Regions from separate parts of the Bradyrhizobium sp. GW821-FHT12B03 genome, predicted to be linked through region 1. Evidence: predicted binding sites of a transcription regulator. Region 1 holds the regulator's gene; each other region holds the start of a gene.
The links. The regulator HrcA, encoded in region 1, represses chaperone genes, less so after heat shock. The targets are predictions, from matches to a motif close to GTTAGCACTCNCNNNNNGNGAGTGCTAAC.

Region 1 (7,990 bases):
CCTTCGGCCAGACGCAGTCCCATTAGCAAGAATTCGTCGGCGCGTTCTTCACTGTTGAGGAGGTCGTCGGTGACGACACCGTGGCCGTTGCTCTCGACCCGCATCAGCCAGGCTTCGGGACGCTTCTCTGTGGCGGTGGCGTGCCTGATGCCGTCGATGTCGAGCCGGCCGTGTGCGCCGGGTCCGATGCCGGCATATTCCTCGCCGCGCCAGTAGACCAGATTGTGCCGGCACTCGGCACCGCGCCGCGCGTGATTTGAAATCTCGTAGGCGGGCAGGCCGAGCTTGTCGCAGGTTTCCTGCGTGACGTCGTAGAGCGCGCGCGCGACCGCCTCGTCCGGCGTCTTCAATTTGCCGGCCTGGTGCAGGCCGAAGAACGGCGTGCCTTCCTCGATGGTCAATTGATAGAGCGACAGATGCTCGGCGGCTTCGTCGATCGCGAGACGCAACTCGTCGGCCCACATCGCCGGCGTCTGGTCGGGGCGGGCGTAGATCAGGTCGAACGAATAACGATCGAACGAGCGGCGTGCGATGGCGACGGCATCGAGCGCCTCGCGCGCACTGTGCATGCGGCCGAGCGCCTTCAGCGAGGCGTCGTCGAGCGCCTGCACGCCGAGCGAGACACGGTTGACGCCGGCTGAGCGATAGCCGGCAAAGCGCGTGGCCTCGACGCTGGTGGGGTTTGCTTCCAGCGTGACCTCGACGTCGCCAGCGACTTTCCAGTGCTTGCCGATGGCATCGAGCACCGCGCCGACGGTCGCCGGCTGCATCAGGGACGGCGTGCCGCCGCCGAGGAAGATCGAGGTGACCTCGCGGCCGGGCGCGCGCTGCGCGGTCGTTTCGATCTCGCGCGCGAAGGCGGAGGCGAAGCGTGCTTCGTCGATCGCGGCGTGGCGGACGTGGCTGTTGAAGTCGCAATAGGGGCACTTCGACAGGCAGAACGGCCAATGCACGTAGACGCCGAAGGCTTCGGATTGTTGTTTTGACGCGTTTTCCTGGCGCGAACCGGTATCCACTTCGCTCGAAAACGCTCTAGCGCGGCTCAAGGCAGATCTCCGCCAGTTTCACGAAGGCACGGGCGCGGTGCGACAGGCCAAGGCCGAGCGGCGGCAGGCCGTGCTTCTCGATGCTGGTCATCTCACCGAAGGTGCGGCTGTGACCGTCGGGCAGGAACATCGGGTCGTAGCCGAAACCGGCGGTGCCGCGCGGCGGCCAGAGCAGCGTGCCGTCGGCGCGTGCCTCGACCTCTTCGAGATGATCGTCGGGCCAGGCGACGCAGAGCGCGGAGACGAAGTGAGCCTTGCGCTTGTCGGGCGTGGTCGCGCCGCGTTCCTGCAACAGCCGTTCGATCCGCGTCATCGCGGCATTGAAATCCTTGCTCGGTCCGGCCCAGCGCGCGGAGAAAATGCCGGGCGCGCCGTCGAGCGCGTCGACCACGATGCCGGAATCATCGGCAAAGGACGGCAGCCCGGTCGCCTGCGCCGCCGCGATCGCCTTGATCGCGGCGTTGCTGCGGAAATCGTTGCCGGTTTCATCAGGCTCGGGAAGGCCGAGTTCGCCGGCCGACACCGCCTCGATGCCGTAAGGCGCCAAAAGCTCCTTCATCTCGGCGAGCTTGCCGGGATTGTGGGTGGCGATGACGAGCTTTCCGGTGATTCGGCGGTGCATGGGCCTATTGACTACGCGACAGCCAGTTTCTGCAAGTCCACGAGACGTGCAATGCCCTTCTGGGCCAGCGCCATCAGCGCAAGGAACTCGTCCTGCGTGAACGGCTCGCGTTCCGCGGTGCCCTGCACCTCGATGATGCGGCCGTCGCCCGTCATGACGAAATTGGCATCGGTCTGGGCTTCCGAATCCTCGGCATAGTCGAGATCGAGCACGGGCGTGCCGTTGTAGATGCCGCAGGAGATCGCGGCGACGTTGTCGCGCAGCACCTTGGCCTTGATCATGTTGCGCGCCTTCATCCAGTTGATGCAGTCGGCGAGCGCGACCCAGGCGCCGGTGATCGAGGCCGTGCGCGTGCCGCCATCGGCCTGGAGCACGTCGCAATCGACCGTGATCTGGCGCTCACCGAGCGCTTCGAGATCGACGATGGTGCGCAAGCTGCGGCCGATCAGGCGCTGGATCTCGACGGTGCGGCCGCTCTGCTTGCCGGCAGAGGCCTCGCGGCGGGTGCGTTCCGAGGTCGCGCGCGGTAGCATGCCGTATTCGGCAGTGACCCAGCCGCGGCCCTGGCCCTTGAGCCACGGCGGCAGGCGGTCTTCCAGCGTGGCGGTGACCAGCACGTGGGTGTCGCCGAATTTCACCAGGCACGAGCCTTCCGCATATTTGACCACGCCGCGCTCCAGCGTCACGGGGCGCAATTCGTCGGGCGCACGGCGGCTTGGCCGCATGGGAAATCCTCCAAAACTCTCGGGAAAAGCCTATTCGCGGTGCTTGTAGGTGGGGTGAGGGTGGGCGGCAAGGCCTTTTCGGTCCCCAGCCAAGTGCAAAACCCCGCTTGTCAGTCGCCTCCCGGATGGACAGATTATGAGCACCTGAGAGGAGTTGCCGTCTGTGGCCCATCACGATCCGATCCATCTGATCGCGCCGCGCGCAGGCCTCGCCCAGCTCAACGAGCGTTCCCGCGACATCTTTCGTCAAATTGTCGAAAGCTATCTCGCGACCGGCGAGCCCGTGGGCTCGCGCAATATCTCGCGCCTGATCGCGATGCCGCTGTCGCCGGCCTCGGTCCGCAACGTCATGGCCGACCTGGAACAGCTCGGCCTGATCTATGCCCCGCATACCTCCGCCGGCCGGCTGCCGACGGAACTCGGCCTGCGCTTCTTCGTCGATGCCCTGATGCAGGTTGGCGACCTCAATGAAGCCGAGCGGCAGTCGATTCAGAGCCAGCTCACCTCCGTCGGCCAGGCGCAATCGGTCGAGGCGGCGCTGGACCAGGCGCTGACGCGGCTGTCGGGCCTGACCCGCGCCGCCGCCGTGGTGTTGACGCCGAAATCCAATGCGCGGCTCAAACACATCGAATTCGTCCGCCTGGAACCGGAAAAGGCGCTGGTGATCCTGGTCGGCGAGGATGGCCAGGTCGAGAATCGCGTGCTGACGCTGCCCCCCGGGGTTCCCTCTTCCGCGATCACCGAGGCCGGCAATTTCCTCAATTCGCGGATTCGCGGCCGGACCCTGGCCGAGGCGCGGCTCGAGCTCGAGACCGCGCTCGGGGAGGCCCGCGCCGAGCTCGATCAGCTGACGCAGAAGGTGATTTCGGCCGGGATCGCCAGCTGGTCCGGCGGCGAGAACGAGGACCGCCAGCTCATCGTCCGGGGCCACGCCAATTTGCTGGAAGATCTGCACGCGCTGGAGGATCTGGAGCGGGTGCGCCTGCTGTTCGACGATCTCGAGACCAAGCGCGGCGTGATCGACCTGCTCGGCCGGGCCGAGACCGCGGAAGGCGTGCGGATCTTCATCGGCTCCGAGAACAAGTTGTTCTCGCTGTCGGGGTCCTCCACCATCATCTCGCCCTATCGGGATGCCGCCGGCCACATCGTCGGCGTCCTGGGCGTGATCGGGCCGACGCGGCTGAATTATGCCCGTGTGATCCCGACCGTGGACTATGCCGCCCGCATCGTCAGCCGCCTTCTGGGGGGCTGACCGGCATTTGGGCCGATCACGGGCGCTTGATTTTCGGCGCCCGAAGCACGATATCCGGGCCAGAAAAATCCCTCCGACGAATTCGAAAAGAGAGCCGATGACCGATCGAGACCGGCAACCCGAAGACACGAGCGCGCCGACCGGCGAGCCCGTGGTGTCGAAGCCCTACATCATGCCCGACGATCCCGAGCCGGGCTCGGTCGAGACGTTGCAGAAGGAAGCCGCCGAGGCGCGCGACCGCATGCTGCGGACGCTGGCCGAGATGGAGAATCTGCGCAAGCGCACCACCAAGGAGGTCGCTGACGCCCGTCTCTATGGCATCACCGGCTTTGCCCGCGACGTGCTCGACATCGCCGACAATCTGCAGCGCGCGCTCGATGCGGTTCCCGCCGAGGCCCGTGCCGCAGCCGATCCCGGCCTGACCTCGCTGATCGAAGGCGTCGAGCTCACCGAGCGCTCGCTGCTCAACGCACTGGAAAAGCACGGCGTGAAGAAGTTCGATCCGCAGGGCCAGAAGTTCGATCCGAACTTCCAGCAGGCGATGTATGAGGTGCCGGATCCGTCAGTGCCTGCCGGCACCGTCGTGCAGGTCATGCAGGCCGGCTACACCATCGGCGAGCGCGTGCTGCGCCCGGCTCTGGTTGGCGTCGCCAAGGGCGGTGCAAAGGCCGCGCCTGCGGCCAACACCAACGAGCCGAACAGCGCGGCGAACTAGGCTCTCAGACCTCATGGTGAGGAGCCGCGCCCTTGCGCGGCGTCTCGAACCATGAGGGCCATGATGTAACAGCTCGGCCTTCATCCTTCGAGACGCGCGCGAAGAAGCGCGCTCCTCAGGATGAGGGTCTGACAGTTTTCCGCGTCGACTACGCGCTCACCGCGATATCCGCAGACTGGATCCGCTTCACGCCAGCCTTGGCCATATCGGCCCAGGCCTTTGCCAGCGAGCCCTGATTGTCGATGCCGCGGCAAGCGTCTTCCACGACATAGACTTCAAAGCCCGCCTTGCGCGCGTCGAGCGCAGTCCAGGCGACGCAGAAGTCCGTCGCGAGGCCAGCGACGAAGACGCGCTTGATCTTGCGGCCCTTCAGATAGCCGGCAAGGCCCGTCGAGGTCTTGCCGTCGGCTTCGAGGAAGGCCGAATAGCTGTCGACGTCCTTGTGAAAACCCTTGCGGATGATGAGCTCGGCGTGCGGGATCGCAAGATCCTTGGACAGCGCCGCGCCGTCGGTGCCCTGCACGCAATGGTCGGGCCACAGCACCTGCTTGCCGTAGGGCAGGTCGACGGTCTCGAACGGCTTCTTGCCCGAGTGGACCGACGCAAACGAAACGTGGCCGGGCGTGTGCCAGTCCTGCGTCATCACCACGTTCGCAAACGCTTTCGCCATCTTGTTGATGACCGGAACGACCTGCTCGCCTTCCTTCACCGCGAGGCTGCCGCCCGGCAGGAAGCAGTTCTGCACGTCGATCACCAGAAGCGCGGACGCATCGTCCGGCTTGATCGATGCGGCTGCAAACAGCGCGGTTGGCGCGAGGGTCGCCAGCGCCGTCGTCCCCAGCGCCGCCAAAATTTGTCGCCGATCCAGCATGTCCGCCTCCCTCCAGGATGATCCAACTGGCGAAGCCTAGTTCCGTTCGTATACGAACAGAAGCCCGAAAATGCAGCCGGCTCTGGTGAGTGCATGGGCTGCTAGCTCAGGTCGTCGTCCCGGCGAAGGCCCGGACCCATACGCCGCAGCAATAGTTTAACGAGGACTCGGAGTTACCAGATCGTACTGCAACCACTCCCTGTGATTATGGGTCCCGGCCTCCGCCGGGACGACACCGAGTGTGCTGGACTGCCGTCGCCTAGCCCTTCGGCTGAATCCCGTCGCGCACGGCGCGGAAGCGGGTGAAGGCGGTGGACCACTGGTCGCGCGGGGCGCTGGCGATGATGCGCAGCGAGGCGCCGCCGCCCGAGAAGCGGATCCACTGCACCACGGTCACCGGCGTCTTGTCCTTGCCGCTGACGCCGTCGATCCGGGTCTCGAAGCCCTGCTGGCCGTTGATGCGGATCGGCTCGGACATGGTGACGCGCGACTCGCGCACGCCGGGGATCTGGAGCGCCGCCTCCTGGGCGAAGCGGGCGCGGTCGTCGGCGGATTGCGGGGTGGCGCCGATCAGGCCGAGGATCATGAACGGCTTCGACTCATAGCCTGCGCTCTCGTTGCCGTCGGCCAGGATGATGCTGGAGCCCGGCGCCAGCGTGCGGATGTCCTTGAAGTCGGCGAGATCGGTGATCTTGAACGGCATCAGCGCGATCTGCTCTTCGGCCGAGACCTGCTTGCGGGTGGTGGCGCTCGCGAACATCTGCCGCACCGCCTCGTCGGTGTAGATCTTGGTCGCATTCTCCGGGATCTGCACCGCGACATAGCCGGAGAAGCCGGCGCCGGGCACGATCATCGAATAGCGCTTCACCGGGGTATCGCCGGCCTTGCCGCTCTCGGTGGTGAAGTAGGCAAGGCCCGCGGGGGTCTCGACCTTGTCCTGCTTGACGCCATTGGCGCCGCCGGGGGTGGCATTGAAGGCGCTCACGACCTCGCCATAGGCCGCCGGCGGCAGCTCGGTGATCAGCACCTTGACGTTGCCGTCCTCGCTCTCGAAGCCAGGGAAGGTCTTGGCCGTGCTGAGGCCGACCAACGGCACCATGCCGAGGCGAAGTCCGGGCGGGAAAACGGCGTCGGCGGCGAGGGCCGGAAGCCCGGAGGCAATGAGCAGGGCGAGCGCGGCGAGGGGGCGGATCAGCTTCATGGGCACTCTGATTGGTTCACATTGAGGCCGTTCGATGGTCGGCCACCGGGCCGCATTGTCGCGCGAAGCAGCCTGGTGCGGCGCTCCGGCCGGTCCGCCTTTTAGCGGGTTTGGCCTTGCCGCAACAGGGAGGGGCGGATTGCGGTAACGGGAGCTTGCCGAAGCCCGAACCTGTTAATAATTCCTCACCCGCAAGGGCGGTTGAGCCCGGATATGATCTTCCAAAACCCAATGTTTTCACGGCCGAAACGTAGTTTCGGTCCTTGCGGGCCCCTCCCACCCTCCTATATGAGCGTCAACCATCGCAATATCGCGAATGTTTGATCTTAGGGGGTTTCGGTTCGGGTGCCTTCTGGGCCCAACCAACCTGCCGCAAAAAGAAGGATATCAGGACCATGGGAAAGGTCATTGGGATCGACCTCGGCACCACGAATTCGTGCGTCGCCGTAATGGATGGCAAAAACGCCAAAGTCATCGAGAATTCCGAGGGCATGCGCACGACGCCTTCGATCGTCGCCGTCACTGACGACGGTGAGCGCCTCGTCGGCCAGCCGGCCAAGCGCCAGGCCGTCACCAATCCCGAGCGTACCTTCTTCGCAGTGAAGCGCCTGATCGGCCGCCGCTACGACGACCCGATGGTCGAGAAGGACAAGAAGCTCGTTCCCTACAAGATCGTGAAGGCTTCCAACGGCGACGCCTGGGTCGAGGCCGACGGCCAGACCTATTCGCCCTCGCAGGTCTCGGCGTTCATCTTGCAGAAGATGAAGGAGACCGCGGAAGCCCATCTCGGCCAGAAGGTCGACCAGGCCGTCATCACCGTTCCCGCCTACTTCAACGACGCCCAGCGCCAGGCGACCAAGGACGCCGGCAAGATCGCGGGCCTTGAAGTTCTCCGCATCATCAACGAGCCGACCGCGGCTGCGCTCGCCTATGGCCTGGACAAGACCAAGACCGGCACGATCGCCGTGTACGATCTCGGCGGCGGCACGTTCGATATCTCCATTCTCGAAATCGGCGACGGCGTGTTCGAGGTGAAGTCGACCAACGGCGACACCTTCCTCGGCGGCGAAGACTTCGACATGCGCCTCGTGGGCTATCTGGCCGACGAGTTCCAGAAGGAGCAGGGCATCAACCTGCGCAACGACAAGCTCGCGTTGCAGCGCCTGAAGGAAGCCGCTGAAAAGGCCAAGATCGAGCTGTCGTCGACGACGCAGACCGAAATCAACCTGCCCTTCATCACCGCGGACCAGACCGGCCCGAAGCATCTGACGATGAAGCTCACCCGCGCCAAGTTCGAAGCGCTGGTCGACGACCTCGTCCAGAAGACCGTCGAGCCCTGCCGCAAGGCGCTGAAGGACGCCGGCGTCACCGCCGGTGAGATCGGCGAAGTGGTGCTGGTCGGCGGCATGTCGCGCATGCCGAAGGTCCAGGAAGTCGTGAAGCAGCTGTTCGGCAAGGAGCCGCACAAGGGCGTCAACCCGGACGAAGTCGTGGCGATCGGCGCCGCGATCCAGGCCGGTGTGCTCCAGGGCGACGTCAAGGACGTGCTGCTGCTCGA
Region 2 (7,990 bases), on a different contig from region 1:
GCACGGTGCTGGTGCTCTATGCGACGCTGCTTGCGCCCCTCATCCCCGATGCCGCCGCGCATTTCGTCATCGCCTCGGTGCTGGGCGCGCCGGCCGCGATCCTCGTCAGCCTGATCATGGTGCCCGAGACATCGGACAGGCGCACCGGCGGCGCGCTGGAGGATCCGGAGATGGAAGTCTCCGGCACGATGGATGCGATCGTGAAAGGCACCGGTGCCGGGATCGAACTGTTGATCAACATCGTCGCGATGCTGCTGGTGCTGGTGGCGCTGGTCTATCTCGTCAACGCCGTCCTCGGCCTGCTGCCTGATATCGGCGGCGCCGCGATCTCGTTGCAGCGCCTGCTTGGCCTCGTCATGGCGCCGGTGTGCTGGCTGATGGGATTGCCCTGGGACCAAGCGGTGACGGCCGGCAGCCTGATGGGCACCAAGACCGTGCTCAACGAATTGATCGCCTATGTCGACTTCTCAAAGCTGCCGCCCGGCGCGCTCGATCCGCGCTCGCGCCTGATCGTGCTCTATGCGATGTGCGGCTTTGCCAACTTTGCCAGCCTCGGCATCATGATCGGCGGCTTAGGCGTGATGGCGCCGGAACGGCGCGAGGAGATCAACGCGCTCGGGCTGAAGTCGATCGTATCGGGGACGCTGACGACGTGTCTGATGGGCGCGGTGGTGGGGGTGTTGAGCTAGCTCTATCCGCCCGTCATTGCGAGCGAAGCGAAGCAATCCAGAAATGCATCCGCGGAAACAGGCTGGATTGCTTCGCTTCGCTCGCAATGACGAAGGAGCGAGCGCCTACGCCTTCAACTCCACCGTCCTGAACTCCGCAGGCAAAATCACCTCCAAGAGCTCGACGTCATCCGAATAATCCAGGATCATGTGCTTGATCTTCGGCGGCTGGGTCCAGGCGCTGCCTTCTTTCATCAAGGTCTCGCCCTCCCCGTCCATGTAGGTCTTCACCCAGCCCTTGAGCACGTAGACCATCTGGAATTCGACGTCGTGGAAGTGAAGCTTCGAGACTTCGGCGGGATTGCAGGGGCCTTGCAGCCGGATCACGTGCGCTTGCGCGAGGCCGTGGCTTGCTTCGGCGATGCCGAGGTCGCGGTACTTCGCGTAGGCGCGCAGGCCATCGGCCTTGAAGTCTTCCTCGCGGTGATGGCTGATCGCGATGCGCTGCTTGGGACGCACGGCCTTCTTCGGCGAGCTCGTGCGCGCCTTCGCCTTCACCGCCTTGCGCGCCGAGGATCGCGCCGCCGCCCTGGCGCCGCTCCGCTTCTTCACCGCGGTCTTCGTTGCCGGTCTTGATGCCTTTTGCCTGGCCATTGCCTGCCTCCCTGATCTGGCCGCGCCCGCCGGACGGGTGCAACCCTCGGGCAGACTACCCAGTCTTGGACGCGGCAGCAATCGCGGGGCCCAGGCTGGTCACGCCATGACCCCGATCGGTCGTAGCTTGCCCCAGGCTGGCGTCGCGAGCGGCCGTCGTCTCGTATTGGCTCACTCGCTGAATTAATCTCGCCAGAGAGATTCTGGGGGAATTGATTCATGAGCAACAGCGTCGGTCAGCGTGCATTTCAAAATGCCCGGCTTCGGAAACGGCAGGAAGCCGAGGTGCTGCCCTTGCTCGGGAACGCCCTCCAGCTGCAGAAGAAGGGGCTTCTCCCCCAGGCCAAGGCGGCCTATCGCCAACTGCTGCAACTCGATCCCAACCAGTTCATCGCGCTGCATATGCTCGGCGTTCTGGAGTCCGACGCCAGGAATTACCAGCAAGCCGAAACTCTGCTGAGCCGGGCGGTTGCCGTGGATCCGCGATCTGCCGATGCTCACATGAGCCGAGGCGTCGCGCTGAACGGGCTACGACGCCACGGTGAGGCCTGCGAGAGCTATCGAAGGGCCCTCGCCTTGCGCCCCAACTACGCCGTAGCCCTGTCCAATCTCGGCAACGCGAGCGTGACGTTCGATCTTCAGGAAGCGCTCGCCTGCTTCGACAAGGCGCTCGCAATTGACGGAAACCTTGCCGAAGCCCACAACGGCCGGGGTTGGGTGCTCTGCCGTCAGCGCAATTATGACGAGGCCATCGCAAGCTTGAACCGCGCGCTGTCGATCAAGCCTGACTATGCCTCGGCGCTGGCGAACCGCGCCGTCGCATTGCAGGAGCTTCTGCGATTTGACGAAGCCATGGCGGATTGCAATCGGGCAGTCGCCCTGGCGCCCGACGACGTGAACGGATGGCTGTGGCGGGCCAGCGTCTGGCTCCAGCTCCAGCAAATGGCCGAAGCATTGCCCGATTGCGAGAAGGCCCTCGCGATCGATCCCGAATGCGTTCAAGCTCACCTGGTGCTGGGCCTTTGCCTCGCCGGACTTGGCCGGGTCGACGAAGCCCTGGCCAGTTTCGACAGGGCTCTTGCCATCAAGCCTGACTTCCCGAGCGCGATCTCCAACAAGATCTTCGCACTCGATTTCCTGGCCGATGCCAGCGTCGAGCAGCATCAGCAAGCGCGGCGAGTCTGGTGGGAGCAGATCGGCGCGAAAATCGCTTTGGAAGCGGCAAGACCGCACGACAACAACCGCGATCCGGATCGCCCCCTGGTGCTCGGCTATGTCTCGGCGGACTTCAACGCGCATTCGGCCGCGTTCATATTCAAGCCGGTCCTGCAATACCACGACCGGACACAGTTCGAGATCGTGTGCTATTCTTGTTCGTCAAAAGCGGATGCGGCGACCGACGAATTTCGAAAGATCGCCGATCGCTGGCGCGACGCCTCGCAATGGAGCGACGATCGCCTTGCCGCCGAGATCCGCGCCGATGGCGTCGATATCCTGATCGATCTGTCCGGCCATACCAAGGGAAACCGCCTCGGCGTGTTTGCGCAAAAGCCGGCGCCGATCCAGGCGCATGGCTGGGGCCATGGTACCGGCACCGGTCTGCCGACGATCGATTATCTGTTCTCGGACCCGGTCGCGATTCCTGCCGAGGTTCGGCATCTGTTTGCGGAAACCGTGGTCGATCTGCCGTGCTTTGTGACGCTGGAGCCGCTGCCGATCGAGCTTGCGGGGACGTCAACGCCGGCGACGTCGAACGGCTTCGTCACATTCGGCGTCTTCAACCGCATCAGCAAGATTTCCGAGGAGGCCGCGGAAGCCTGGTCCGGGATTCTCGAGCGGGTGCCGGGGTCACGACTGCTGATCAAGGATCTTGCGCTGGACGATCAACTGGTCCGCGACAATCTGCTGGCACGGCTTGCGGCTTGCGGAGTGCCGGCCGAACGCGTCGACCTGCTCGGAACCACCCTGCGAATCGACCATCTGGCAGCATTCAAGCGCGTCGACATTGCCCTCGACACGTTCCCGCAGAATGGCGGCGTCAGCACGTTGGAAGCCCTGCAGATGGGCGTGCCCGTGGTGGCGAAGCTCGGGAACAGTCTGCCCAGCCGCGCCGGCGGCGCCATCCTCACCGCGCTTGGCCTGCCGGACTGGGTCGTGGACAGCCGCGAGGCCTATGTCGAAACCGCAGTCAGCCGTGCGCTGCAGATCGGCGACCTCGACACATTGCGCCGCGAGCTGCCCGAACAGGTCAGAGCTGCGGCCGCCTGCAACCCGGTCGCCTACGCGCAAACGGTGGACGAGGCCTATCGCGCGATGTGGAAACGCTACTGCAGCAGCGGCGCCTGATCTCTACGTCAATGCAGCCTGAACACGCCGTCGACCGCACGCAGCTCGGCCGGCTTGATCAGCTTGGAATGCGCGACCGTCACCGAGTAAAGCGGACCGTCGAGCTTCTCCTGCCAGAACGCCAGGAAATCCTTCAGCGCCGGAAATTTCGGGAAGAGATCGTAGTTCTGCCAGACATAGGTCTGGAGCAGCGAGGGATGATCCGGCATCCGATAGAGGATTTCCGCCGTCGTCAGCCCATAACCCAGCACCTGTTTCCGGAAGTCGTCGGAAACAACCCCAACCCGCGAGACCATGCCAACCTCCTTTTCAGGAGCGCATATTCAAGGGATGGCTTGCCGGTACGCTGCTGACGAGCCACCCGGAAACGATGCGCTCACATGAGAGAAATGTGACGCAAACTGACAATCCATCTCAAGCCCAAAAGTTTAACAAGCTGTTGAAATTCAATGCGTTAGCAGCAGAGATAGCTCCGTGCTAATACGGTCCCCCAAGGGGGCCTCGAAGAGGCCCTCCGAGCCGGTTAACGATGGTAAAGGAAACTGGCAGACGGCGCTTTCGAGTGCTTATTTTTCTGCTAGAAGCCCTTGCCCCCGCAAATATCCTGGCTTATTTGAGCTTCACCCGCATTGGCACTCGCGGGCATCGATTGCTAACACCCTTAAAACATCAATCTGAGCAAATGCTTAGGAGGACTGCATGAAATTCCGTCCGCTTCACGACCGCGTCGTGGTCAAGCGCATCGACGCAGAAGAGAAGACCGCTGGCGGCATCATCATTCCCGACACTGCCAAGGAAAAGCCCTCCCAGGGCGAAGTCGTCGCCGTCGGCCCCGGTGGCCGCGACGAGGCCGGCAAGCTGATCCCGATCGATCTGAAGGTCGGCGACCGCGTGCTGTTCGGCAAGTGGTCCGGCACCGAGGTCAAGATCGACGGCGTCGATCTGCTGATCATGAAGGAAAGCGACATCATGGGCGTCCTCGACGTCCCCGCTTCCAAGAAGAAGGCGGCCTAAGAGCCCCCTCTCTCCCCCAGCTAACACCTAAGGAAAAATCCAGATGGCAGCTAAAGAAGTCAAATTCTCCGTCGATGCGCGCGACAAGATGCTTCGCGGCGTCGACATCCTCGCCAACGCGGTGAAGGTCACGCTCGGCCCGAAGGGCCGCAACGTCGTGCTCGACAAGTCGTTCGGCGCACCCCGCATCACCAAGGACGGCGTCACCGTCGCCAAGGAGATCGAGCTCGAGGACAAGTTCGAGAACATGGGCGCCCAGATGGTGCGCGAAGTCGCCTCCAAGTCCGCTGACGCGGCCGGCGACGGCACCACCACCGCGACCGTGCTGGCCCAGGCGATCGTGCGCGAAGGCGCCAAGTCGGTTGCCGCCGGCATGAACCCGATGGACCTCAAGCGCGGTATCGACCTCGCGGTCGAAGCCGTCGTTGCGGACCTCGTCAAGAACTCCAAGAAGGTCACCTCGAACGAGGAGATCGCCCAGGTCGGCACCATCTCGGCGAACGGCGACCAGGAGATCGGCAAGTTCCTCTCCGACGCCATGAAGAAGGTCGGCAACGAGGGTGTCATCACCGTCGAGGAAGCCAAGTCGCTCGAGACCGAACTCGACGTCGTCGAGGGCATGCAGTTCGACCGCGGCTACATCTCGCCCTACTTCGTCACCAACGCCGACAAGATGCGCGTTGAGATGGACGACGCCTACATCCTCATCAACGAGAAGAAGCTCTCCTCGCTGAACGAGCTGCTCCCGCTGCTCGAGGCCGTGGTGCAGACCGGCAAGCCGCTGGTCATCGTCGCCGAGGACGTCGAAGGCGAAGCCCTCGCCACCCTCGTCGTCAACCGCCTGCGTGGCGGCCTGAAGGTCGCGGCCGTCAAGGCTCCGGGCTTCGGCGATCGCCGCAAGGCCATGCTGCAGGACATCGCGATCCTGACCGGCGGCCAGGCGATCTCGGAAGATCTCGGCATCAAGCTCGAGAACGTCACACTCAACATGCTCGGTCGCGCCAAGAAGGTGATGATCGACAAGGAGAACACCACGATCGTCAACGGCGCCGGCAAGAAGGCCGACATCGAGGCGCGCGTGGCCCAGATCAAGGCGCAGATCGAGGAAACCACCTCGGACTACGACCGTGAGAAGCTCCAGGAGCGTCTCGCCAAGCTCGCAGGCGGCGTCGCGGTGATCCGCGTCGGCGGCGCGACCGAGGTCGAGGTGAAGGAGCGCAAGGATCGCGTTGATGACGCGATGCATGCGACCCGCGCGGCCGTGGAAGAAGGCATCGTCCCGGGCGGCGGCGTCGCCCTGCTCCGTGCCTCCGAGCAGCTCAAGGGCCTGCGCACCAAGAACGACGACCAGAAGACCGGCGTCGAGATCGTGCGCAAGGCGCTGTCGGCTCCCGCTCGCCAGATCGCGATCAACGCCGGCGAAGACGGCTCGGTGATCGTCGGCAAGGTGCTGGAGAACAAGTCGTACACCTACGGCTTCGACTCCCAGACCGGCGAATACGGCGACCTCGTCAAGAAGGGCATCATCGACCCGACCAAGGTGGTCCGTACCGCGATCCAGAACGCAGCCTCGGTTGCGGCGCTGCTGATCACCACGGAAGCCATGGTCGCCGAGCTGCCCAAGAAGGGCGGCGCCGGCCCCGCAATGCCCCCGGGCGGCGGCATGGGCGGCATGGACTTCTGATCCAGCCTCTCAGGCAAACACGAAATGCGAAACCCCGGCAGCGATGCCGGGGTTTTTTATTGAGCTAGTTTTGAAGCATCTTGGGGCTCTGAACGGAAACCGTAGCGATAAAAACTTACTCCATCGAACGTTGCTTCCGCTGAACGTCTCAAGAAAATGAACGCGGCACATTCCACCATCTCATTTCCTTCATGAAACATTCCAACGATACCACGCCCCTTCTCTTGCCAATCGCTCGCGTCCGGCATCTTCTTCGCCAAGTAGAGCGCGAGAACAAAGACTTTCTTGCCAACAACGAAACGCGTCATTAGCAGGTCTTCGCCACCATGGGGCACGCCACGTCTGAACCGGCGGACGCGACGTTCAAATTCGGCCAATGCTGGTGGCAATTGATTGAGGACGACATTGATGATGTCGAACCGATGACGCTGCCCCTCGTCTTGAGACAGCTCCCGAATGAGAGCAAACCACAAGGGAGAGAGTTGCACGCCGTGAATTTCAAACTCGCGCCGGTTGGTACGTGCCACTTTGTTCCGGCGAACCAAGCTATCGGCGTTATGAAACATGACTCTTCGCCCCTCGAGCGAATTCACGTCAAGGCACAAGCCATTGGTGAGATACAGAGATAGCAGATCCTGTTCGTCGCCCTCGAAGTCTAGCAACTCTTCAAGCGTCGCCCGCCGCGTAAGATAGTGAATAAGAGACACTTCAGAATCTAGATACCGACAAATCATCTGCAGTTCGCCAAGCGAAAGGACAGGAGCCCAAGCGGTATCGTTCGTTACCAAACCCAACTCCTTAAAATAGTACTTAGCGCTAGTGAGCGAAGCAAAGTGCTCCATGCAAATACTAAATCTAAAGACGACTTTTGGTCGATCCAAACCAAGATCAATGGGACCATCATCTACTTTGCGACGAAGAACTGCCGACTTCTGATGCTCGTCGAGATAGTTCTGTAGACGCCATCCCTGTATTCCCGGCTCAACGAAAAGCTCCCTTAAATTCCTAGCCAAACTCAGTTCGCCGCCCCGGCGCGCAACATCGCTAATCCGGCCCGACTTCGCCTCGAAAACGAAGATAAAATTTCCAACCGCAGCGAGAACATCATTCTCCCATGTCTGGTCCGTCTTTGGATCATCCCAGACGACGCTTCGATAGAGACTGGCACTTGGCATTGCAGAGCCCACAAGATGAGCGACAGCCTCTTCAAGATACTCAGCTCTCGACCCCTCGTAAGCCACCTCCAGCTCGCGGTATCCATCAATCATTCCTTCAATTATTCCGAATGGGAATGAGAAAATGAGTTGAGGCAATGCGACGAATAGGTCATCGCCTTGGCGCACATACGGCTTTCGCCAGATGGGGTTGTTGAGATAAATGTGTTGCGGGTTGAAGCTCGATAGCTCTCCCGGCCGCAACGATAACAGATATAATGCATCGACTATCTCGTGTGTAAATTCGGCTTTGAGGCTATCGGCACTCAGCGTAAATACCCAAGGAAAGGCAAGTTCGGACATCTGAAAGCCTGCATAGCGAAGGTGCTCAATGTCGACTAACTTGTTCGAGCGATCTCTCCACACCTGCTCGGCTAGGGGGTAAGCGGATCGAAAGAAATCAATCTCTG
Region 3 (7,990 bases), on a different contig from region 1:
GGTTCAGCCCCGCGGGGATTTTTGCGTTCGCGTTGAGCGAACCTTCTCAATCGCGCCGCCGTCTTATAGAAGGTGCGGCAAATCAGGTCGGTCGAGAGGTTTCATGGTTTCGCTCAGGCAGATGGTGTGTGCGACGGTTGCAGTGCTTGCGATGTCCAGCGTCGCGCGTGCGGAGGAGGGTTTTCCCTTCGGCACCGAGATGACTCTGGAGGCGCTGCCGCAGCAGGGCTCGAAGCGGATTCCGAACATCGAGATCGGCGACAATGGCGAGGTCGTGCTGGAGCTCTGGTGCAAGGGCGGCAAGGGCCAGTTTTCGGTTGCCGGCAACACCGTGATCTTCGTTCCCGGCCAGATTCAGGACAGGTCCTGCCCGCCGGCACGAGCGCAGGCGGATGACGAACTCGTCGCGGCGCTCGGCAGCGTCGAGACCTGGAAGCGCCAGGGCGACGTGCTGACGCTGTTCGGGCCGAAGCCACTGCGTTTTCGCGTGAACGGGAACTAGACTAGCCACCGCTGTCATTCCCCGCGAAGGCGGGGAATCCAGTACGCCGAGGCCTATCGATTCAACCACAGCCGTCTCGGAGTACTGGATCGCCCGCCTTCGCGGGCGATGACTGAGAGCGGGTGTCTTCGTCTACTTCCACACCGACTTGTCGGCGTCCCAGCGCTGGCCTTTCAGCTCCTTTACCAGGGCCTCGACCGAGCCGTTGTCGTCGGGCTGGTCGCCTTCCTCGTCGGCCGAAGCTTCGTCCGAGAGATTGAGCTTGGCGCCGCTGCCCTCGTCGGCGGTCGTGGTCGCGGGGCTGCCGATCCAGAGCATGAGCTTGTCGGTCGTGCCGGGCTTGTCGGGCGAGATGAGCCCTGCGACCTCGATCGTGTCGGTGAGATCGAGCGCCGGGAAATCCTGGTTCGGCCGCTTGAAGACCAGCTTGAGCTTGCCGGTGGCCGGGTTGAAGCCTTGCGAGACCGGCTTTGCCGCGAGCGTCCGGCTCAGCACGCCCGCCACCGCGGCCGCGAGCTTGTCGCGGCTGATCTTGTCGCCGTCGCGCCAGTCGGCCGCGGCGAAGCGGATGGTGCGGTCCATCTCGGTCATTCCAGCGGTCCAGCCCGCGGCGGTGACGCCGGGCATTGCCTTGAATTTTGCCAGCAGCGCACCCGCGCGCTCCGGGTCGACCGACATGTTGATGGTCTGCTCGCCCGCGCGCAGCGCGTCGCAGCCGACGCTGAGGCTCGCCAGCGTCACCTCGACCTCCTGGCCTTTCAGGCTCTTGAGGAACTCGGTCGCCGCATCCAGCTTGACCTTGACCGCGATCGCCTCCGGCGAGACGTCGGTGAAATCCTTCGGCTGCGGCGTGATGCCGTCGTCGGAGATCTGATTGTCGAGAAACTCCTTCTCGCTGAGATCGGAATTGTCGGGCGAGGCGACCTCGGTCACGGTCTGGCCGATTCCAATCTGGCCGCGGAATTCGAAGGTGTCTCCGGCCTGTTTGCGCAGCAGCTTGACGGTGACGGGCGCCTTCGCGCCGAGGCTCTGCGTCGTGCCGGTCAGCGTCTGGCCGGCGACCTGGAGATTGACGACGAAGCGGTCCTTGCGGTCGGAATTCTTCGCGACGGGATAGCAGACGTCGAGCACTGCCGCCGTGACCGTCTTGCCCTGGCGTGTTTCCTTCAGGATCACGTCGGCATTGCCGTCCATCAGCCCGTCGATCGAGGTGAAATAGCGCGTCTCCGCACCGCCGGGCGCCGTGGCCTTCGGCGACAGCTTCATCTGGGCGGATGCGACCTCGGGCGCAATTGCGAGCAGAGTCGCCACAAGGGCCGTGGAGCAAATCAGGAGCGCGCGCATCGACGAAATCCTCGAGCAAACGAGCATGATCCGGAAAAGTGTGAAGCGGTTTTCCGAAAAGATCATGCTCAAACAATAACCTAAAGCGCGATGACGACTCATTCCGAACTCATCGCGCTTTAGAATCGGCGCCACCGTAGTGGGTTTTGGCCGCGGGTTGAATCGGAAAGCAGCGGGGGCAGGGTCGGCAAAAAAGAAGGCCGCCCGGAGGCGGCCTTCGCAGCATTGTCATGGAACGGACGGATCAGAAGCCGCCCATGCCGCCGCCGGCCGGCATCGCGGGCGGAGCTTCCTTCTTCGGCGTCTCGGCGACCATCGCCTCGGTGGTCACCAGCAGGCCAGCCACGGAGGAGGCGTCCTGGAGCGCGGTGCGCACCACCTTGGCGGGATCGATGATGCCCTTCTCGATCATGTCGACATAGTCCTCGGTCTGGGCGTCGAAGCCGAAGGTCTCGGACTTGTTCTCCAGGATCCTGCCGACCACGATCGAGCCCTCGACGCCGGCATTCTCCGAGATCTGGCGGATCGGAGCTTCCAGCGCCTTCAGCACGATGTTGATGCCGGCCTGAACGTCGGCATTGGCGTTGGTGAGACGGCCCACGGCCTTCTTGGCGCGGAGCAGCGTGACGCCGCCGCCGGGGACGATGCCTTCCTGCACCGCGGCGCGGGTGGCGTTGAGCGCGTCCTCGACGCGGTCCTTCTTCTCCTTGACCTCGATCTCGGTGGCGCCGCCGACGCGGATCACCGCGACGCCGCCGGCGAGCTTGGCGAGGCGCTCCTGGAGCTTCTCACGGTCGTAGTCCGAGGTGGTTTCCTCGATCTGGGCCTTGATCTGGCCGACGCGGGCCTCGATCTCCGGCTTCTTGCCGGCGCCCTTGACGATCGTGGTGTTCTCCTTGTCGATCACGACCTTGCCGGCACGTCCGAGCATCTTCACCGTGACGTTCTCGAGCTTCATGCCGAGGTCTTCGGAGATGAGCTGGCCGCCGGTCAGGATCGCGAGGTCCTCCAGCATGGCCTTGCGGCGGTCGCCGAAGCCCGGCGCCTTGACGGCGGCGACCTTGAGGCCGCCACGCAGGCGGTTGACGACCAGGGTGGCCAGCGCCTCGCCCTCGACGTCCTCGGCGATGATGACGAGCGGCTTGCCCGACTGCACCACGGCTTCGAGCACCGGCAGCATGGCCTGGAGGCCCGAGAGCTTCTTCTCGTGCAGGAGGATGTAGGCGTCCTCGAGCTCGGCGGTCATCTTCTCGGCATTGGTGACGAAGTAGGGCGACAGATAGCCGCGGTCGAACTTCATGCCCTCGACGATGTCGACCTCGGTGTCGAGCGACTTGTTCTCCTCGACGGTGATGACGCCCTCGTTGCCGACCTTCTGCATCGCCTGCGCGATCATCTTGCCGATGGCGGCGTCGCCGTTGGCCGAGATGGTGCCGACCTGGGCGACCTCGGATGAGGCGGCGACCGGCTTGGCGCGCTTCTCGATGTCCTTGACGACGGCGGCAACCGCGATGTCGATGCCGCGCTTGAGGTCCATCGGGTTCATGCCGGCGGCAACCGCCTTGGCGCCTTCGCGCACGATGGCCTGGGCCAGCACGGTCGCGGTGGTGGTGCCGTCGCCGGCGAGGTCGTTGGTCTTGGAGGCGACCTCACGCAGCATCTGGGCGCCCATGTTCTCGAACTTGTCCTCGAGCTCGATCTCCTTGGCGACGGTGACGCCGTCCTTGGTGATGCGGGGCGCGCCGAAGCTCTTCTCGATGAGGACGTTGCGGCCCTTCGGGCCGAGCGTCACCTTGACGGCGTTGGCGAGAATGTCGACGCCGCGCAGCATGCGATCGCGCGCGTCTCCGGAGAATTTGACGTCTTTGGCAGCCATGGTCTGCAATCCCTCGTGTTTCGTGATGTGTCTTGTTTCGTGATGTGTCCGGAATGATGGATGCCCGGATCGCGCGATCCGGGCATGACATTCAGCGGCCGTTCAGGCGGATGGCCTTAGGCCAGAACGCCCATGATGTCCGACTCCTTCATGATCAGGAGATCTTCGTTGTCGATCTTGACCTCGGTGCCCGACCATTTGCCGAACAGCACGCGGTCGCCGACCTTGAGGTCGATCGGGATCAGCTTGCCGGCCTCGTCACGGCCGCCGGGACCGACGGCGACGACCTCGCCCTGGGACGGCTTTTCCTTGGCGGTGTCCGGAATGATGATGCCGCCCTTGGTCTTTTCCTCGGCGTCGATACGTTTGACCACGACACGGTCATGCAGCGGACGAAATTTGGATTTAGCCATGACGTTTCCCTTTGGAGGCTCGCTTCGGAAGTAGCGGAAAGTGGGTGGGGCGGCGCTACCGTCCATCCTCTTCCCGAGGATCGAACGGCGCGCTTAGCAATCGGGCTTTCCGAGTGCTAATAGTGCGCCCGGAAATATGGCTTGGCCGCGATCCTGTCAAGCAAAGGTGGTTAAGCGATTGGTGAGGCGGATATAGGATGGTGGCATTGGAAACGTGTTCGGGGTACCGGCGTACAAAAGGACGTCATTGCTCCGGCGGCGGTTTTGCGCTTGGCTGCAGGAGGGGTGCGGCCATGGTCTTGTTCGGGGGAATGCCATGATCAGTTCAGCTCGCGCGCGCACGGTTGCCAATCTGGCGGCCGCGTCTTCTCTGGCGCTGTTGCTGGGCGCCTGCGGCGGCGGTTTCAGCCTGCCGTCGTTCCAATCCTCCTCGCCGCCGCCCGAGGCCGAGCCCGGCACCGGTCCGGAAATGCCGGCGAGCATCCGCGCCGACGAGATCGTCGGCCGCTGGGGTCTCGCCTCGTTCCAGAACCCGGCCGACCGTGCCCGCACCGAGGCTGCTGCGCGGGCCCAGTGCAAAAATCCTTACGTGATCGGCGCCGGCACCTCCGGCGGCGTGGTCATGCATCTGGCCGACCAGGCAACGCCGCAGGAATTGCGGCTGAAGGGGTCGCCCAGCGGCAAGAACTATATCGGGCCGGCCGGTCCGACCCCCGGCGAGCAGGACCGCGAGATCGTGTCCTTCGACGGCCGCGTTCTGATCACGCGCTTCATCGACAAGGACGCCGCCACCCGCTACGGCAACATGGTCTACGTCCGCTGCGCGCCGCGGGCGTGATGTTTTGATTGTCGTTCCGGGGCGGTCCGCAGGACCGAACCCGGAACCTCGAAATTCCGGGTTCGATGCTGACGCATCGCCCCGGAATGACAGCGTGAGATGAATCCCCAAAAACAAAAACGCCGGCTCTCGCCGGCGTTCTGTGTTTCGGGATGTCGCGTCCGCTCAGTCGAACAGCGCGTCGATGTCGTCCTGCGAGGCGTGGCCGACGTCGCCGGCGAGCTTCGGGCCGTTGAGGAGCTTGTCGTCCTCGCTGCGGGTGTCGACATGCGCGGGCACGTGGGCCTTGATCGCGTCGACGCCGCCCCAGATCTCCATCATCGCATTGATGTGCTGCTCGATGAACTTCATCGTGCCCATCACCTTGCTGATGCGCTGGCCGGTCAGGTCCTGGAAGTTGCAGGCTTCGAAGATCGAGATGACGCGTTCCTGGATATCGTCGGCGAGCCGCTTCTGCTGGTCGGCCGATTGCACCTTGGACATCGCGCTGGCCGCCTGGTCGATCGACTCGGCGGCTTCGAGGATCTGCTGCGTCGCCTGCTCGGTGCCGCCGACGACCGCGCCCAGCTCGCCATTGACCTTGGCCATCTCGCCGCCGTCGAAGCTCTTGCCGTGCAGCGTCGCGATCTCGCGCTTGGTGCGGTCGATGGCGTCGTGGATGAGGTCGAGCTCGACCTTCAGCTTCTCGCACTGCTCGATCTGCGCCCGGTAGGTCTCGAGCATGGTGCGTGCTTCGGAGAGCTCCTGGGCCGTCGAGGCATCGATCGCCGCGAGTGCGGCGCTGCCGGACAGCGGGGCGGCAACGACACCCTTCGCCATCTGTGCGCGGATCGCGCGCAACTCCGCCATGATCTCGCTGTGCATCGGCGCAGCCTCCTCAATCATTTCGGGGCTGGGCATTTCGCCAACAATAGCCTCTTCGACACGAAAACGTTTGCGGTGAATAGCCATCAGGAACTCCCCCCACCTCACTCACGCGTCTTTGTAGGCCGAAGCGATTTAACACGAAGTTCACGGCAGGAACTGTTGTGCGGCCGCGCGCGACGCGGCGAAAACCGGCAGTTAACCATGCGCTTGCGGCGTTCATCGAAAATAAACGCTGATCGCCAAATTGCAGCTCGCTCGCGACGTGGTGAATCGAAACGCCCGATACGTTTACCAAACAAAACGGCTTTTGCTTTTTATTGACCACGTCGCGGATCGCCGATCAGTCAGGCGGCTTGTGCGACGCATGTGATCTAGACGAAACAGTACAGAGTACGTCGATGTTCAAGAAAATGTCTGTCGCGCTGCTCGGCGGCGCTTGCACCTTCATTGCCGGCACAGGCAGCGCCGGCGCCTTCGACAATACGGTGCCGAACGATCCGCCGGCGGTGGTCTATGCGCCGCAAGTGCCGCCAGCGCCGGTGCGCGTCGCCTCCAATGCGAACATGGGTGGCGGCTTCATCGAGTTCCTGTTCGGTGACGGACCCGGCCGCGGTCCGGCCTATGCGCCGCAGCAGCCGATCTATCAGCAGCAGCCGGGCTATTACGACCAGCGTCGCCTGCCGCCGATCGGCGAGCCGCAGATGCAGGGTGGATATCAGCAGGGCGCAGGTCTCCAGCAGGAGGCGGTCGACCCGCGGCAGCGCCAATTCGATCCGAAATTCGAGAAACAATCTGTTGACTATAGCGGCAAGGAAAGTGCCGGCACGATCGTGGTCGATACGCCGAACAAGTTCCTCTATCTCGTCGAGGGCAACGGCCGTGCGATGCGCTACGGCATCGGCGTCGGCCGTCCCGGTTTCACCTGGTCCGGCGTGAAGTCGATCACGGCCAAGCGCGAATGGCCGGACTGGACCCCGCCGGCGGAAATGATCGCGCGCCGTCCCGACTTGCCGAGGCACATGGAAGGCGGCCCGGAAAACCCGCTCGGTGCCCGCGCGATGTATCTCGGCTCGACGCTCTATCGCATCCACGGCTCCAACGAGCCCTGGACCATCGGCACCAACGTCTCGTCCGGCTGCATCCGCATGCGCAACGAGGACGTCATCGACCTCTACGGCCGCGTCAATGTCGGCACCAAAGTCGTGGTGATGTGAGGTTCCGGGTTTCGAAATGAAAACGGCCGCCCATGGGGCGGCCGTTTTTGTTTGCGCCGCTATCGAGCAGCCTCACGCGTAATCGCTGCCGCCGTCGTCTCCGCCGCCGAAATCGCTGTCGTCGGCAACGTCCACATTGCCGTTGTCGTGATCGTAGTCGTCGTTCTGATCGTCGTTGTTGCGATCGTCGTTCGACGCCTGGTCGAGGAAGCCCTGACGGGAATCGCGGCTGGAGCCGATGTCGTTGAGGCCGGCATCGCGCGCGAGCGATCCGCCGGACTGGTCGCTGCCGCCCCACGGGCTTCCACCAGCGCTGCGATCACCCAGCGCGTTGGTGTCGCCGAAAGCCTGCTGGTGCCCTCCGCCCATCATGCCGCGGATGCTGGAGAGCAGCAGCGAGCCGCCGACGACGCCGGCCGCGGCGGCCGCCGCCGTGCCGAGGAACGAGCCGCCGCCACCGCCGACCGGCGGGGCGCCATACCCCGGAGCTTGGCCCTGACCCGGACCTTGGCCGTAAGCCTGTCCGTACGGCGGCGCGCCGTAACCCGGCTGGGACTGCTGCATCGCCTGGCCGCTGTTCCAGACCGGCCGCGCGTCACGCGGCGGCACGTTCGGAACCGAGCCGCGCGACGAGCTTCCGCCGAACAGCGTGTCGCGCATGGTATCGAGGAAGCCGCCGGACTGCGCCTGCTCGGGCGCATGGGCCGCCTCCAGCTCCTGGATGCGGTTATGGGCGCGCTTGAGCGCTTCGTCCTGCAACAGCGTGGTCTGCACCAGCGCATAGACTGCGCCGGGCGCCTTGCGCAGCCCGTCGGAGATCGCGGCGATCGCGTCGGGATCGCGCGGTGCGTTTTCCAGTTTCGAAAGCCGGTCGAAAAGCTCGTCGACGAGTTGGCGTTCCTGCGGCGTCATGATCAATCTCCCTCGCGCAAACCA

Region 2: the regulator HrcA is predicted to act here: its motif matches at 4,297-4,325, upstream of AC1RUR_RS20940 (co-chaperone GroES).
Region 3: the regulator HrcA is predicted to act here: its motif matches at 4,228-4,256, upstream of AC1RUR_RS17080 (co-chaperone GroES).

The regions. Positions count from the first base shown of each region.
Region 1 is NZ_JBXAQU010000019.1:164,731-172,720, forward strand. It holds gene hemW (radical SAM family heme chaperone HemW) at 1-1,016, opposite strand, end outside; gene rdgB (RdgB/HAM1 family non-canonical purine NTP pyrophosphatase) at 1,033-1,668, opposite strand; gene rph (ribonuclease PH) at 1,680-2,393, opposite strand; gene hrcA (heat-inducible transcriptional repressor HrcA) at 2,557-3,645, shown strand; gene grpE (nucleotide exchange factor GrpE) at 3,743-4,360, shown strand; gene pncA (bifunctional nicotinamidase/pyrazinamidase) at 4,509-5,231, opposite strand; gene AC1RUR_RS29950 (hypothetical protein) at 5,491-6,432, opposite strand; gene dnaK (molecular chaperone DnaK) at 6,828-7,990, shown strand, end outside.
Region 2 is NZ_JBXAQU010000010.1:235,661-243,650, forward strand. It holds gene AC1RUR_RS20920 (NupC/NupG family nucleoside CNT transporter) at 1-689, shown strand, start outside; gene AC1RUR_RS20925 (cupin domain-containing protein) at 795-1,322, opposite strand; gene AC1RUR_RS20930 (O-linked N-acetylglucosamine transferase, SPINDLY family protein) at 1,542-3,668, shown strand; gene AC1RUR_RS20935 (usg protein) at 3,677-3,964, opposite strand; gene AC1RUR_RS20940 (co-chaperone GroES) at 4,368-4,682, shown strand; gene groL (chaperonin GroEL) at 4,726-6,366, shown strand; gene AC1RUR_RS20950 (hypothetical protein) at 6,423-7,990, opposite strand, start outside.
Region 3 is NZ_JBXAQU010000008.1:15,655-23,644, forward strand. It holds gene AC1RUR_RS17065 (META domain-containing protein) at 104-502, shown strand; gene AC1RUR_RS17070 (hypothetical protein) at 635-1,846, opposite strand; gene groL (chaperonin GroEL) at 2,091-3,722, opposite strand; gene AC1RUR_RS17080 (co-chaperone GroES) at 3,839-4,135, opposite strand; gene AC1RUR_RS17085 (hypothetical protein) at 4,452-4,973, shown strand; gene AC1RUR_RS17090 (protein phosphatase CheZ) at 5,139-5,924, opposite strand; gene AC1RUR_RS17095 (L,D-transpeptidase) at 6,239-7,054, shown strand; gene AC1RUR_RS17100 (DUF2076 domain-containing protein) at 7,127-7,966, opposite strand.